2 regions of the Paenibacillus sp. BT-177 genome follow, and region 1 is predicted to be linked to the other one. Evidence: riboswitches for the same ligand, from Rfam matches in the RefSeq annotation. Region 1 holds a riboswitch; the other holds the start of a gene.
What was found. Region 1 has a riboswitch for ZMP and ZTP ahead of OIU26_RS10050 (bifunctional 5,10-methylenetetrahydrofolate dehydrogenase/5,10-methenyltetrahydrofolate cyclohydrolase). Riboswitches for the same ligand answer to the same signal wherever they lie in the genome.
Positions count from the first base shown of each region.

Region 2: it holds a riboswitch for ZMP and ZTP, as region 1 does, so the genes downstream of both, OIU26_RS11245 (TIGR01440 family protein) here and OIU26_RS10050 (bifunctional 5,10-methylenetetrahydrofolate dehydrogenase/5,10-methenyltetrahydrofolate cyclohydrolase) in region 1, are expected to answer to the same signal.

Region 1 is NZ_JAOYTP010000002.1:847,958-855,945, reverse strand. It holds gene OIU26_RS10065 (nuclear transport factor 2 family protein) at 1-353, shown strand, start outside; gene OIU26_RS10060 (stalk domain-containing protein) at 474-1,976, opposite strand; gene OIU26_RS10055 (cyclodeaminase/cyclohydrolase family protein) at 2,203-2,838, opposite strand; gene OIU26_RS10050 (bifunctional 5,10-methylenetetrahydrofolate dehydrogenase/5,10-methenyltetrahydrofolate cyclohydrolase) at 2,835-3,701, opposite strand; ZMP/ZTP riboswitch at 3,815-3,899, opposite strand; gene OIU26_RS10045 (fatty acid desaturase) at 4,112-5,173, shown strand; gene OIU26_RS10040 (sensor histidine kinase) at 5,234-6,367, shown strand; gene OIU26_RS10035 (response regulator transcription factor) at 6,364-6,963, shown strand; gene OIU26_RS10030 (deoxynucleoside kinase) at 7,134-7,754, shown strand; gene OIU26_RS10025 (deoxynucleoside kinase) at 7,754-7,988, shown strand, end outside.
Region 2 is NZ_JAOYTP010000003.1:189,599-197,586, reverse strand. It holds gene prfA (peptide chain release factor 1) at 1-73, shown strand, start outside; gene prmC (peptide chain release factor N(5)-glutamine methyltransferase) at 77-976, shown strand; gene OIU26_RS11270 (FtsW/RodA/SpoVE family cell cycle protein) at 1,052-2,245, shown strand; gene spoIIR (stage II sporulation protein R) at 2,461-3,153, shown strand; gene OIU26_RS11260 (L-threonylcarbamoyladenylate synthase) at 3,334-4,617, shown strand; gene OIU26_RS11255 (manganese efflux pump MntP) at 4,761-5,321, shown strand; gene OIU26_RS11250 (low molecular weight protein arginine phosphatase) at 5,407-5,991, shown strand; ZMP/ZTP riboswitch at 6,070-6,151, shown strand; gene OIU26_RS11245 (TIGR01440 family protein) at 6,359-6,946, shown strand; gene glyA (serine hydroxymethyltransferase) at 7,067-7,988, shown strand, end outside.

The sequences.
Region 1 (7,988 bases):
TCGTGGGTTTAAAGGTAGAGAAGATTCCTGATTATTTTGTACCTGAATATATTCAAGTTACAGATGGAGTCCCCACAAATTTGGAGGAATTTACTCAGCATATTACCACGTTAAAAAGCCTGATCGACAACATCACCATTTCACCATTTAATGATTTTTTGTATGATGATGAGCTGCAAAGTGCCACTTTACGCTATATCGTAGATATTACGAAGAAAAATGGAATGATGGGACAGGTGGAGTTGATTGCTATTTTTGAATTTAAAGATGGCAAGATCCGACGTTGTAACGAACTGTCATGCCCTCTGACAAGTGACGAGAGCTTTAAGGAAATTGCGAGTATCAACCAATAAGGATGCAGCTTGCAGTACAACTTCGGTAAAGCATAAAACAACCAGTCATATTTCGACCGGTTGTTTTTGTATATTGAGGCCGCCAATTTTGAATTGCAGCGTATTCACTAATCAATTCTTTTATTTCGTCGTAATTACGATAGTATCTTCTTTTTGTATCCAATCTACCTTGGCTCCCAGTGTCTCGCTGATGAGCCTTAGTGGAAGATAACCAATACCGTTCACCATGAAGGGCGGATTAGTGAGTTCTACAGATTTACTGTTCACTTTTGTTTGGCTGGTTTTAAAATTTATTTCTAGAGAGACGGGATGGTCACCTGCCTTGGACTGATTCATTTTCGCTATTTTGCTATTGTAATCATATGTGACCTCTGCCCCTAGTTTGTCAAATACGGAGCGGAGGGGAATAAATGCCTGGCCGTTGCGGGTAATCACACCGTTACTTAGGGGGACAGGTGTATTGTTGAGACGGACGAGAATCGGCTTTTGTACAGCAACCGGTGAACTATAAAGAAACTCATAGTCGCCGATACCGAGTTGTGCGTGCTTGTTAACGCCCCACCCCCACAGGTCGCCGTTTGTTTTTTGCATGATGATGTGCCGTGGTCCTGCTTTGATGCTTTGAATATTTTTGGCAAGTAATGTAAAGGAGGCATTGGAGGATAACTTTTCGCCATCTAGAGATGCAACATATACATTACCAGATGTGGTTAGAGCAAGGATGGAGCGTTCAACGAAAAAGGCGTCTTTAACATCCTTTACTCCTGTTAGCAGTATAGGAGTATTAGCATTGTGGTAGGTTGTATTGTCTAAGGCACCTGTAACGGTAGCCCCCCAGAACCATAGCCGACCTTGCTGATCAATGGCGAGATTGGAATACCTATTGGCCTTGATTGTCTTGATGCCTGATAAGGCATGAATTTGTGATACGGATAGAGTTTCGGACGGAGCTACATTTTTATCAAATTCTTTGGGCCACGTCCACACGGTACCATCTTTTTTTAAAGCTATGTTTTTAGCAATTGCCGTAATATCCTTTAATGATGAAATAGGTTCGAAGCCCTGCAATGCTTTTGTGTTTTTCCATACACTTCCGTCTTTTCTTAGGAATATCCAGCGTTCCTCATAATCCGGTCTTTCCTCATAGTAACTATCTATATGGGCAACCTCGCCGATGCCAGACAGGGGTTGAAAACGACTAAAGATATTTTTATCTCCGAGTTGATCAGCTGAAAATACATTCCCTTCGTTGCTAAGAGCGAGCATATGATCACCCAAACTACTTACAGTTGCGAGGTTCTGTAGTCCTTCCAGAGGAACAAATTTCACGGATTCAGAAATATTGTTTCTAGGCACATACCAAGCAGAGTGGTCTTGCAAGGTAAATACCAGATCGCCTTCGTTGATAATATTAGAGAATGTTTTTACAACGTTCGGCTTGCCCTCTATACGAGTCGGTACGGATTGATTATAGCCCCACAGCCACAAGCTTCCATCGGATTGAATCAGACTTCCGGAATCATAGGAGCGAATATGGGATGTGAAATCATCTCCGGCCGCCCACACACTGGGACTGAGCAGCAATAACGTGATTATACTCAGTAATAGAGCACGTCTTTTCATAAGATTCTCCTCATTTCTTGATCAATGTGTATAAGAGAAAAAAATGTTCTTAAAGAATATCCCTTATCCATAGACGAAGAAAGGATAGAAAAGTTTTCCATAAATAATGAATCGTAATAAAAAAACCTCCAAACCCAACGATTAAAGATGGGTTTGGAGGTTATTTGTAATTAGCAAATAGGCAAAATATTTTGGTTATTACAGCTTGTGCACAGTTATGAGCTGATTAATTAGCAATTCGACTGCGCACAGTCAATAAGGTTTGCTCTTTAATTTGTCCGATTTCACGGAGGAGTACGGCTGTTTTGGCTTCGTAGGATTGTTTGACATCCAAGTCCTTGAGCGAGGCAAGGTTAATATCAATGGTAAGCAAGGCCGATTGAGCGGCTGCTTCAAACAAAATCGCGCCGATGCCCAGATCAGAAATCACATTTTTATTGGATATTTCAACAATGTTGTAGGCTTGTGATAGTCCGTCCCGGCATACTTCGAGCAGGCGCATAGGGACCTCAATGGCAGCAATCACCGCTGTTTGTAAGGAATGGGTACGATAGCGCTTTTCTTCGTCTGTTTCTTTGGGCAAACGCAACGCGGTCATGTACTGTTCAAAGGATTGGATGTCTGCGGCCATCAGTTCCTCACAATGTGTAGACAATCTCTCCATGCTGCTAATGACTTGCGCGAATTGTTCACGGAACTGCGCGTATTTTTCTCCTTGTGAAAGGTTGGCGGTCATGGAGGTCATAGCTGCGCCTAGTGCCGCTGCCAGCGCGGATACACTTCCTCCGCCGGGGGTAGGCGCTGCACTTGCAGCTTCTTTCAGAAAATGTGCGATGGACTGATTCCACGACAGTTCAGTCATGAATAAACCACCTCTCTGGAGTATTGTTGCAGACGTATCGCTTTGAGCAAGTTTTTGTACAAAATGGCGGTCGTTAAGGTACCTACGCCGCCGGGAACGGGAGAAATAGCATGTACCTTTTCTACAACGTCCGGAGCAGCATCACCCACAATTTTTCCCTCCAGCGTCTCATTAATTCCTGCATCCACCAGAATTAGACCTGGATGCACCATATCCTGCGTAATCACATCAGGGCATCCAACTGCGACGAAGGCAATATCTGCATGGTTCAGATGCTCTGCAATATCACGCGTACCTGCATGACAGGCGGTGACGGTGGCATTTTCTCTTTGCAGCATGTGGAAAAGGGGAAGTCCTACTGTCTGCCCGATGCCCACGAGAGTGACATTTTTGCCTGCCAAGGAGTGGCCGTAATGCTTCAACAGTTCAATACAGGCTTGAGGTGTAGCGGGGTACAGCCCTGCGTCACCCGTAACGGTAGCCAGCTTGTTATCAGGTGTAATTCCATCAATATCCTTGTAGGGGGCGATGGATTGTTTAATAACGGAGGCGGAAAGATGTTGAGGAAGCGGGAGTTCCAGCATAATGCCATGTACATGGGATGCATCATTTAGGGTGCTGATCAGGTGCAGAAGCTCGGCTTCGCTTACATGACGATTAAAAGTATGGAGATGAAATGAGATGCCCAGCTTCTCTGCTATTTTTTGCTTGGTCCGTGCATAGTATGCAGATGCCGGATCACCTTCTACCAACAGGGTTGCCAGATGGGGACGGTGTCCTTGCTGTTTCATTTGCTCTACTTGGGAACGGATCGTTGCATACACTTGCTCAGCTGCTTCTTTGGATTTCATAATAATAGCCATAGTCCGAGCCTCCTCTGAATTTATCGCATAATAGAATCAACAGGGTGTCATGGTCTTAAAAAACGAAAAAAAGTATTTGCACAAGGTCGTCAAGACAGACGAATCCTCTGCAAATACTTCTCCCAGGCGAACGGTACGCTTTGTTTGTATGCTCCCTCGTGGTTGATTCCACTGACTTCGCCAGTCACATACAGCGTTATATATCTTACATTTTAACAAAAAAACAGCAGAAAGGAAACCCGCGAACATTTGGCAAACAGGTTTGGTTAGTTGTCTATATGACAAATGTCATATGCCCGAACTGACGTTTATGACTACAGCAGATCCAGCGGTCTCCTTATACTGAGCTTAGATCAACATGTACGCCTGACAGGATCAAGGTATGGGCTGCATTTTAAAGGAGGATCATAATGGGTATGACACAACTCCCGTTAGCTCAATTGAAAAAAAATATGGCTCCCTACGAGAAAATAAACACGAAATCCAGCGTTCTGCAACTTATCAATACCTTGGGACCGCTGATCCTATTGTGGTATGCCGCTTATCTTAGCCTGGCGGTTTCTTACTGGCTTACGCTTCCAATTACCATGATTGCGGCAGGGTTTGTGGTACGGACGTTTATTATTTTTCATGATTGTGGTCATCAATCTTTTTTCAAAAGTCGCAAGCTGAACGATATTGTGGGAACGATTACAGGGATTATTACGCTCTGCCCTTATCACCAATGGAAAAATAGTCACGCGATCCACCATGCAACCAGCAGTAACCTGGATAAAAGAGGCACAGGTGATATGTGGGTGCTCACGGTAGAAGAGTACACAGCGGCTTCCACATGGATACGGCTGGCCTATCGTATATATCGAAATCCTTGGGTTATGTTCGGGCTAGGTCCGATCTATACTTTTTTGATTTCCTATCGGTTTAATGTCAAGACAGCCAAACGTAAGGAAAAAATAAACACTTATGTGACGAATATATCCATCGTTGCATTGTATGCACTGTTGTGCTGGGCTATTGGCTGGCAGGCATTCCTTCTGGTACAGACGCCTATCTTTTTTGTCTCTGGTATGTTGGGAATCTGGCTGTTCTATGTGCAACATCAGTTTGAGGATTCGTATTTTGAGCATGATGAAGAGTGGAGTTATATTAATGCGGCCGTAGAAGGCAGTTCTTACTACAAGCTCCCTAAAGTATTGCAATGGATTACGGGCAATATTGGTTTTCATCATGTTCATCACCTGAGCCCGAAAGTGCCAAATTACAATTTGGAGAAAGCGCATGAAGCCACACCGTTGCTGCAAAAGGCGACCACGATCACAGTGAGTAGCAGTCTGCAATCTTTGAAATTCCGACTGTGGGATGAAAGTACCAAAACCTTTCTGACCTTTAAACAAGTAAAGCCGCTGCTTAGCAAACGTGTTGGCGCTTCAAAACCCATCCCTACACCTGTTGTAGGCACGGATAGAAAATAGACGTTGTACGGAAATTGCTATGTTAAGATAGGGATATCTAAAGTAGAAAAGGGTGGCAGGATGCAAAAGTGGTATCAGATTTTCCAAAGAAATACGGGACTTAGCCCTTATGTGTGGGTCGTCTTTTATATCCTGCCCTTTTACTATTTTAGCTCTTCATCTACAAGTCATATTATTCTGGGTACCGCGATTATTTTGGTGTTTTTTGCTTGTTATGTACTGGCTTTTGTCTCCCAGGGCTGGCTCATATATTTTTGGACCAGTGTGCAGATTGCTATATCGATTACGATGACGCTGCTATTTAGCTATATGTATTTTTCCATATTTATCGCTTATCTGATCGGTAATATTAAAAGTAAGGCTGCATTTACGACCCTGTATATTATTTTAATGGTTATTACGATTGGATTAATCAATTATGGGTTTGTTTCTCAGAATCCTGTTTTTATTAAGCAGATTCCTTTTATCTTGCTCAATCTGATCGGTGTGATCCTCCTTCCGATTACAAATTTTAATCGCAACAAGAGTGATCGGCTTCAGGTCCAATTAGAGGATGCCAATAAGAAAATATCGGAATTGATCAAGCTGGAGGAACGGCAAAGAATCGCGCGTGACCTGCACGATACCTTGGGTCAGAAGCTGTCACTCATTGGGCTGAAGAGTGATTTGGCAGGCAAGCTACTGGACCAGTACCCGGAACGGGCTCATGTCGAAATTAACGATGTTCGTCTCACGGCAAGAAGTGCGTTAAAAGAAGTACGGGAAATGGTTACTCAAATGCGCGGCATGAGACTAGAGGATGAACTGCTACGTATTCGGCAAATTTTAAAGGCTGCTCACATCGAACTGACCTTGGAGGGCGACCCGAAGCTGGAGCATACGTCATTAATGAATGAAAATGTGCTGAGCATGTGTATGAAGGAAGCCGTAACCAATGTAGTGAAGCACAGTGGAGCTACCGCTTGCTCCATCACCATTGAGCCGTCTCGTAAGGAATTGACCCTGCGGATTCAGGATAATGGAGTTGGTATTATGGGAGAAAATGCAGTCTTTCGGGGACATGGTCTGCAAGGCATGAAGGAAAGGCTCGAATTCGTGAACGGATGTATGGAACTGCGTTCCGATCAGGGAACGACCCTGGTCATTAAGGTGCCCAACATCACTGAAAAGCCGAATGAGGAGGTGGGGCCATGATTCGAATCGTTATCGCAGAAGACCAGCGTATGTTGCTGGGTGCTCTAGCCTCCCTGTTGGACTTGGAAGAAGACATGAAAGTAGTCGGAAAAGCAAGCAACGGGGAAGAAGCTATAGAGCTGGTGAAGCAACATCAGCCAGACATATGCATTATGGACATCGAAATGCCGATAAAAAGCGGATTGGATGCGGCAGAGGAACTCAGAGGCTTGAATTGCAAGGTGCTTATTTTAACAACGTTTGCTCGCCCTGGGTATTTTGAACGAGCGATCAAGGCGGGCACACACGGTTATTTACTCAAGGACAGTCCCAGTGAAGAACTGGCTTCCTCCATTCGCAGTATTATGGCAGGCCGACGTATTTACGCTCCAGAACTGGTTGATGATGCTTATGCCGAGGTCAACCCGCTAACGGAGCGTGAAAAGACCGTGTTGGCGCTTATTGCTGACGGAAAGAACACCAAAGAGATTGCTGGTGAACTGTATTTAACAACAGGGACGGTGCGTAATTATATTTCAGTCATTCTCGATAAGCTGGGTGTCAGCAACCGGATTGAGGCGATTACACGTTTTAATGAAAAAGGTTGGTTTAAATGAGAGGCAGGCAAAAAAATTAAAGCAGAACAGGGACGCTATGAAGCCAAACATAGTTGCTCTGTTTTTTTGTTTTATCCATAGATTTGCTATGCCTCTAGTGTAGTTCCTTGTGATACAATAGGATAGTTGTCCATAGGATGGACCTGGAGTACAAGGAGGAGCAGAACCGCATGAAACAAGCCCCATTTATAGCCGTTGAAGGGCCGATCGGAGCAGGTAAAACGACGTTGGCTTCGATGCTTTCAACCGAGCTACATTTGCCGATGATCAAAGAGATTGTCGAGGAAAACCCGTTTCTCGATAAATTCTATCAAAATATAGATGAGTGGAGCTTTCAGTTGGAAATGTTCTTTCTCTGCAATCGGTATAAGCAGCTAGAGGATACTGGTCTGCAATACATCGAGAAAGCCCAGCCTGTAATTTCAGATTACCATATCTATAAAAATCTGATTTTTGCTGAACGTACGCTTAAGGGTGTGAAGCTCGAAAAATATCGCCAAATCTATCATTTGCTCACAGATGACATGCCCAAGCCTGACATTATCGTTTATATTAGAGCAGATTTGGATACCTTGCTGGGCAGAATTCGTAAGCGCGGACGCTCCTTTGAACAGGAGATGGACCCTGCCTATCTGGAGCAATTGATTACGGATTATGATAATGGTATTCAGTTTCTCGCCGAACAGTCACCTGCCCCTCGTATATTGACCGTAAACGGGAATGAAATTGATTTTGTAGAAAACCAGGCACAATTTGAACAAATTGTTTCCGATGTAAAGGAGCTTATATAGTGAATAATTACAACATTCCTGCAAATGCCCTGATTACGGTAGCGGGTACGGTGGGTGTAGGTAAGTCTACGTTAACGGGCGCTTTGGCCAGTCGTCTTGGTTTTAAAACCTCGTTAGAGCAAGTCGATCATAATCCGTATCTGGAGAAGTTTTATCACGATTTCGAAAGATGGAGCTTTCATCTGCAGATCTATTTTCTCGCGGAACGCTTCAAGGAGCAAAAGAACATTTTCT
Region 2 (7,988 bases), on a different contig from region 1:
CGGAGAGATCGAAGAAATCGTATCAGCGCTCACGATTGCAGAGCAGGCTGATTTGATGGAACAAGAGGTTTAAGTTTTGGGGAACGAACGCGATTGTGTGTATCGGATGCCGCCGGAACGGAACATGAGTGTCAGAGAAGCCTTAGTTGAGGCTTCTTCTTTTTTAGGAAGTTGCGGCGTGTTGGAGCCGCAGCATAATGCCCGCTTGCTGCTGGAACATGTGCTTGGGCTGGAAGGTACGAGGTTTTACGCCGCTCTGGGCGATCCGTTCCCTTGCTCCGTCAAGGAGACATGGGAACGGATCATCGCCCGCAAAGCTGCGGGTGAACCGGCGCAGTATATTATCGGACGGCAGGAATTTTATGGCCGCCCGTTCGCGGTTTCACCGTCGGTGCTGATTCCGCGCCCCGAGACAGAGCTGCTCGTCGAGGCGATACTCCAGCACGGTGACCGGCTGTGGCCGAGCAGTGCTCCGCACGCGCTCGACATTGGCACGGGTAGCGGCGCGATTGCCGTGACGCTGGCGGCTGAGCGGCCGCGCTGGCACGTAGCAGCGGGTGATATTTCTGCTGCTGCGCTTGAAATGGCGTCCCAGAACGCCGCCGCAAACGGCGCAGCCGTAGAATTCCGCGAGGGCGATCTACTGGTGCCGTTTGCGGGAACAGCGGTGGACATCCTCGTGTCCAACCCGCCATATATCCCGGCTGCTGACATCGCTGGCTTGCAGCCAGAGGTGCGCGACCATGAGCCGCGAATGGCGCTGGATGGGGGTCCTGACGGGCTTGGCCCGTATCGGGCAATGCTGGAGCAGCTTGGGCTACTTCAGGCCCCACCCCGGCTAATCGGGTTTGAGCTGGGGATGGGACAGGCCAGAGACGTGGCTGACCTGCTGGAACAGGCAGGTCATTGGAAGAACATTCTAATCATTCCTGACCTTGCGGGGATCGAGCGACATGTCCTAGGCGTCTCGGAGTAATGCTGCATTTTCTTTTTGCGAGTCTTTCCTTTAGAATAAGAGGAGTATGACCGAGAAACGGCTCAGGGGGAAATCATGCTTCAGAAATTGAAAAAAATTGATGGTCCGGTTATTTTTATTCTGGTTTTGCTCATGGCGATTAGTATCATAACGGTATACAGTGCTGGTAGGGGTCCTACGAACTTGGCAGAGCACGGCAACGATTACCAGAAGATGATCGGGTATTATATATTGGGCTTTGTAGCGATCTTGGGTTTAGCGATAGTTGATTTTCGGATATTCATTAAAAAAGCCTTGTATGTATATGGAGGCGGGATATTTCTGCTGATTCTCGGCTTTTTTGGCGGGACAGTTAATAACTCTCAAGGCTTTTTGAAAATTGGTGGCTTAAATCTCCAGCCTGCTGAGGTATTCAAGCTGGTTCTTATCATTTTTTTGGCGTATATGCTGATTAAAAAGCGCAAGAGCAAGCTGTATTTTATTCAGGATGTCCTTCCAGTTGCTCTAGTGAGCTTTGTCCCATTTGCCATGGTCATGGCACAAAATGACTTGGGTAATGCGCTCGGTTACATTGTCATCGTCATTGGTATGCTATGGATTGGTAATGTGAAGGCATCCCATGCGCTAATCGGATTTATCGTATTTGCAGTCGCCGTTGGTGGCGGGATCAAAGCGTATATTTCGTTTCATGATGAGATTGATTCCTTTATGAAAGGCATTGGACGTAGTCACTGGGTAGAGCGTTTAGACCCTTGGCTGGTACCGGAAGAAGCGACTGCGAAGGCATCTTATCATACGAAAAATGCCAAACTGGCCATAGCTTCTGGCGGGATGATGGGCAAGGGCTTTTTGCAAGGAACCTCGGTACAGTCCGGACGTGTTCCCTATACGTATGCTGATTCTATTTTTGTAGTTGTAGCAGAGGAGTTTGGGTTTGTGGGCTCATCCATTCTGCTATTGCTTTATTTTATTTTGATTCACCGAATGATCCTGATTTCACTGGAATGTCGGGATCGGGCTGGCCCGTATATAATTGTCGGGATTGTGTCCATGCTGCTGTATCAGATTTTTGAGAACATTGGTGCGTTTCTGGGCATTATGCCACTTACGGGGATTACGCTCCCGTTCATAAGCTATGGCGGTACCTCGTTGCTTATTAACATGGCTAGTATTGGCTTAGTTATGAGCATTAAGGTGCATGGTCAGGAGCTAGAAGATGACCTGCCGCAGCCTTCCAGAGTAAGCTTGACGAAGGCGAAAAAAGCCTAGTACAGGTGGGTTGTGGCTAAATATTGATAGTTATTTGTACGAGTTGAATCGGTGCAACAAAAGAGTCCAGATTGTGAAATCTGGGCTTTTTTATATTCCTAGGTGACGATCTAGCTTGCAATAGCCTGAATTATTTTACGAGATTCATAGGTTTAGACTCTCCCAAACCGGACAGACTGATAGACATGATAGAGTTTGGGTTTGGGGGGACGAAGATGAGAAGTTGGATAAAGCAAGCTGCAATGATACTCTTTTGTATTTCAATATTAATGATGTCTTGGGAAGGTCAAAAAACAGATGCTGCGATGACCACGGGGGCAAGAGGAACTTTAGCGTCTGGAGTGGCCACCACAGGGTTGAAGGTAATTCCGCACGATTCCATTCGACTGCGCATTTTGGCTAATTCAGATCGTCCGGAGGATCAGTTGGTTAAGCGCGAAATACGGGATGCCATCGTGCAGCAGATGAATGCGTGGGTAGGTGAACTGGACAATCCACAAAGCCTAAGCCAAGCCAGAGTGTTGATTGATGCACATTTACCTGAAATTGATCGCTTGGTAGGTGAAGAACTGGCTCTTCGCGGTATAGCGTATGATCATCAGGTGGAGCTGGCAAGTGTACCTTTTCCGACGAAAATGTACGGTGGTCTTGTCTACCCGGCAGGGAATTATGAGGCGCTTCGGGTTACACTGGGGCAAGGGAAAGGACAAAATTGGTGGTGTGTGCTGTTCCCGCCGTTGTGCTTTATTGATGCAGGCAGTGGTGAAGCAACAGCACAAACTGTATCGGCAAAAACGAGTCAAGAAGACAATCGAACGAATGCTGCTGACAAAGAGCCGGAAGTACATTTTTTCCTGTGGGATGCCCTTACGGGTCTGTGGAGCTGGGTGAGTGGTTTGTTTGCCTAAACGTCTCGTCAGCGCTATGGAAAAGAGAACAACGAGTGTAAGTTTCCCCATATGTTATAATGGAACTTACGATAGATATACAGATAGCAGAGCCAAATTGATCTGATTTGTTAAAGTGGGTTTTTGGGGATCAGGGCAATGAAATGGCCTGTATGACAATAAGATATGGGATGATCTGATATGAGCGATAAGGTGAATCAAATGCATGACTTGCACGCAGGTTTTGTGAAAAAAGAGATAGCAGAGCAGGAGCAGGCATTACAGCCTTCGCATACACACTGGTGGGATGTAAGATGTCTGGTTTCTGATGAGGACACGACTATACCTGCTACCTTGTCTTTTGAGGTGGAAAAAGCGGCTTCCGTTGGTTCTGTGAACAACACAGACGGGGATGATCCTGACGAGCTTTCAGCTGGACAGGCTCTAATCACTGCGGAAAAGGGCATACGGGAGGCCGCCGTACTTCTCCAGGCTGGAGAGACGGTAGCCTTTCCTACGGAAACCGTGTACGGACTGGGGGCTGATGCGCGCAGCACTAAAGCGGTGGAGGCGGTATTTGCTGCTAAAGGTCGTCCTTCCGATAACCCGCTCATTGTACATATTTCCGATACTGCTCAATTAAAAGGCATGGTAGCGGAAATTAACGATACAGCCCGAGCGCTGATGAATGCATTTTGGCCAGGACCGCTGACCATCGTATTGCCGGTAGTGCCGCAGGCACTGTCATCGCGCGTGACCGCAGGCTTGGACACGGTCGGTGTGCGCATGCCGGATCATCCGATCGCGCTGCGCTTGATCACGGAAGCTGGTTGGCCGCTGGCTGCACCAAGCGCCAACCGCTCGGGAAGACCCAGCCCGACTCTAGCACAGCATGTGCTGGAGGACCTGGAGGGCCGCATCGGCGGCATTTTGGACGGAGGTCCCACGGGTGTGGGGCTGGAGTCCACGGTAGTACAAGTCGGTGACGACGGAACCGTCACCATTTTGCGCCCAGGCGGTGTGACTGCTGAACAGCTCGCTACGGTTGCTCGCTCTGTCGTACTGGACCCGGCGCTGGCTGACACACCCGGGCAGGACGCCGATAGCCTGGCGCCACGCTCGCCGGGCATGAAGTATACGCACTATGCGCCACGAGGGCGCTTGAGTGTGGTACAAGGCCCGTCGTCTGTTGAAGTGACGGGCTGGATTCGCACCGCGTTGGCGGAGGCTACCGCGCGCGGGGAGCGCACGGCGGTGCTCGCGTTCGACGACCATGCCGCCAGCTACGCCGGAGAACGAGTCTACACGCTGGGCAAGCTGGACGCGCTTCATGAGGCGGCGCAGCGCCTATACAGCGTACTGCGTCGCTGCGATGAGGACGGCGTCACCTACATTTTGGCGGAAGCCTGTCCGCCGAAAGGATTGGGAGACGCCGTCATGAATCGACTGCTTAAAGCGGCAGGTCATCGAATCATCCGTCTGTAGCTTCTGTGAACAATTGAGTCTCTTATTTTAATTTCTCCTCTCTCCTTATCTCTGTTTTGGGTGTTTTCAGTGCCTGCTTGTACTGATTTGCCCCTTGTCCGCATAACGTGTACAAGAACAGACGGATAATGGAGGGATGGAGTATGCTGGCAGCCTCTGCCGATGCTGGGCAGGTTGTAACGATTCTGATCATGGCGGTAGCGCTAGGGATGGATGCGCTATCGCTGGGCGTAGGGGTCGGTATGAAGGGGATACGCCTGCGAGACGTGCTGCGCATCAGCACTGTGATTGGTTTTTTTCACATCCTGATGCCATTGCTGGGAATGTTCACAGGCCATTATATGAGTTCTTTATTAGGCCATGTGACGACCTACTTCGCAGGGGGATTACTCATCCTTTTGGGCGGGCATATGGTATATAATTCCTTCAAGGGGGACGGCGTACACGTATTGGATCATCGGTCGCCTTTGGGTCTTTTACTGTTTGCGCTTGGGGTGAGCATTGACTCATTTTCTGTGGGAGTGTCACTGGGAATGTTCCAGAGTGACCTGGTGCTGACTGTTCTGGCCTTTGGTTTTTGCGGGGGAGCGATGGCGATGCTGGGGCTGTTACTGGGGCGCAAGGTCAGCCGTAATCTTGGGGATTATGGAGAAGCGGTGGGCGGTGCTATTTTGCTGGCATTCGGCTTTATGTTTATGTTTTGATTTTAACGTAGACAGTGTAAAATAAATACAGGATTTGAGTAATCCTCTGTTTATATATTTTTTCAACATACGGGGGGTGAAGACGTTGAAGAATATTTTATTTGTATGCACAGGGAACACCTGTCGCAGTCCAATGGCGGAGGGAATGCTGCGTAAGCTGGCTGCTGAGCATGGTCTGGAACTGGACGTGCGTTCCGCTGGAGTAGCTGCGATGGACGGCACGCCGATATCCCGACATGCAGAGGCGGTTCTGCGTGATCACGATATATCCGATCAGATCACTTCAACTCCTTTAAGCGACGGGCTTGCCGAGTGGGCACATCTGATCTTAACCTTGACACAAGGACATAAACAGCATGTCGTACAGCGGTTCCCCCAAACGGCAGGCAAAGTATTTACGCTGAAGGAATATGTGGAGGACCGGGACGCAGTGCTGAATGACGTACAGGAGTTAGATGGCTTGTATGCTTCACAGCAGTTGATGGCTTCACTCGGACAAGAGCTATCGACGCAGGAGCGTGAACGAATGATTGAATTACACCAACGGATTCCGGGCTTCGATATCTCAGATCCATTTGGTGGTTCGCGTGAGGACTACGATGTCACAGCGGCAGAAATCCGTACGGCTTTGCATAAGTTGTTGGACAAGCTAAAAGGTTCTTCCGAATAAAATCGGTACCGTTCCTCTATTTTGTACGGAATCTGTTGATTTTCGACGGTTAATCCGTTAAGATAAGGTGGAAAAATGAGAATCCGGTGTAACTGGCGACAAAAGTGGGATCAACCACGATGGAGCATCGGATATACGGCCGGTCGCCTGGGCAAAAGAGCAATTCCACATAGGTGTGGACTGCTCTTTTTTCGTATACAAGCTACAGCAGATCTTCTGCTGCCTTCTTGTTCTTCCATTTTTTCTGCTCGAAATCTGAAACATCGGCTATAATATAGTCAGATTGTGATCAGGAGAGAGTGTGTTGAACTTGGGGCATGAAACCGCGCCTAGTCTCTGAGAGGCTGTTCAACCAAAGGAGGTACCAATGGTAGAACAATTGGATCATGAGATTTCACTCGAAGCACAGACCGCTTCTGTCGTGCGGGAAATTGCAGAAGCGGCCAGTCTCAAAGCTGGTCGCCTGCTGGTTATTGGCGCAAGCACGAGTGAAGTGGCTGGAAGTCGGATCGGCACAGCAGGAGCGCTCGATGTGGCTCAGCAAGTGCTGTCTGGAGTAGAATCCGTTCGCAGAGAGTATGGCTTTGATGTGGCGTTTCAATGCTGTGAGCACTTGAACCGAGCACTGGTCGTTGAGCGTGCTCTACTGGAGCGATTAGGACTGATGGAGGTTGCGGCTGTTCCTGTTCGTACAGCAGGGGGCTCTATGGCTACCGTTGCCTATCGCTCTATGGATGATGCATGTCTGGCGGCGAACGTGCAGGCTCATGCCGGGATAGACATCGGCGAAACGCTGATTGGCATGCATCTACGCCCAATTGCCGTTCCGTTTCGCCCAAGCCTTCGCTGGATTGGTGAAGCACGTGTGACAGCTGCGTTCACTCGTCCTCCACTTATTGGCGGACAACGGGCAGTGTACAGTCTGGAACAAGAAGCCGGCGGAAACTGCGATTAGCATTTGTCATGTCGGCATGTTAGTACTGATCTTTTTTGCATTAATGATGAGGTACCCAACAGAGGAACAGGCATTTGCTTGTATACCCAAAATTTGACCATGGAGAGGGAGTAATCAATCATGATGGAACATCTGCGTAAAAGTGACCCGGCAGTGATGGAAGCAATGGGGCTTGAACTGAAACGGCAACGCCACAATATCGAGCTGATCGCATCCGAGAATATCGTCAGTGAAGCAGTAATGGAAGCCATGGGCTCCGTGCTTACCAATAAATATGCTGAAGGTTATCCGAACAAACGCTACTATGGTGGCTGTGAGCATGTAGATATCGTCGAAGATATTGCACGTGACCGCGCGAAAGAATTATTCGGCGCCGAGCATGCGAACGTGCAGCCTCACTCTGGAGCACAAGCTAACATGGCGGTATATCTGGCAGCTCTTCAACCTGGAGATACTGTGCTGGGTATGAATCTGGCGCATGGCGGCCATTTAACACACGGAAGCCCGGTTAATGCCTCCGGTTTGTTGTATAACTTTGCTGCTTATGGTGTACGTGAAGACAACTTCCGTATCGACTACGATGAAGTGCGCAAAGCAGCCTTCAAGCACCGCCCTCGTCTGATCGTAGCTGGTGCAAGTGCATATCCGCGTACTATTGATTTTGAAGCTTTTGCTTCCATTGCTAATGATGTAGGTGCTTTGTTCATGGTGGATATGGCACATATCGCAGGTCTCGTGGCAGCAGGGATTCACCCTAGTCCAGTTCCTCATGCCCAATTTGTGACAACAACGACACACAAAACGCTACGTGGTCCGCGTGGGGGTCTAATTCTGACTCGCAAAGCGTGGGCGCAAGCGATTGATAAAGCTATCTTCCCTGGTACTCAAGGAGGACCACTGATGCACGTGATCGCATCCAAAGCAGTTGCTTTGGGTGAAGCGCTCCAGCCATCATTCAAAACCTATGCGCAAAACGTAGTTCGCAACGCACAGGTGCTGGCTGAAACACTGCTGGCAGAGGGGATTAATATTGTATCTGGTG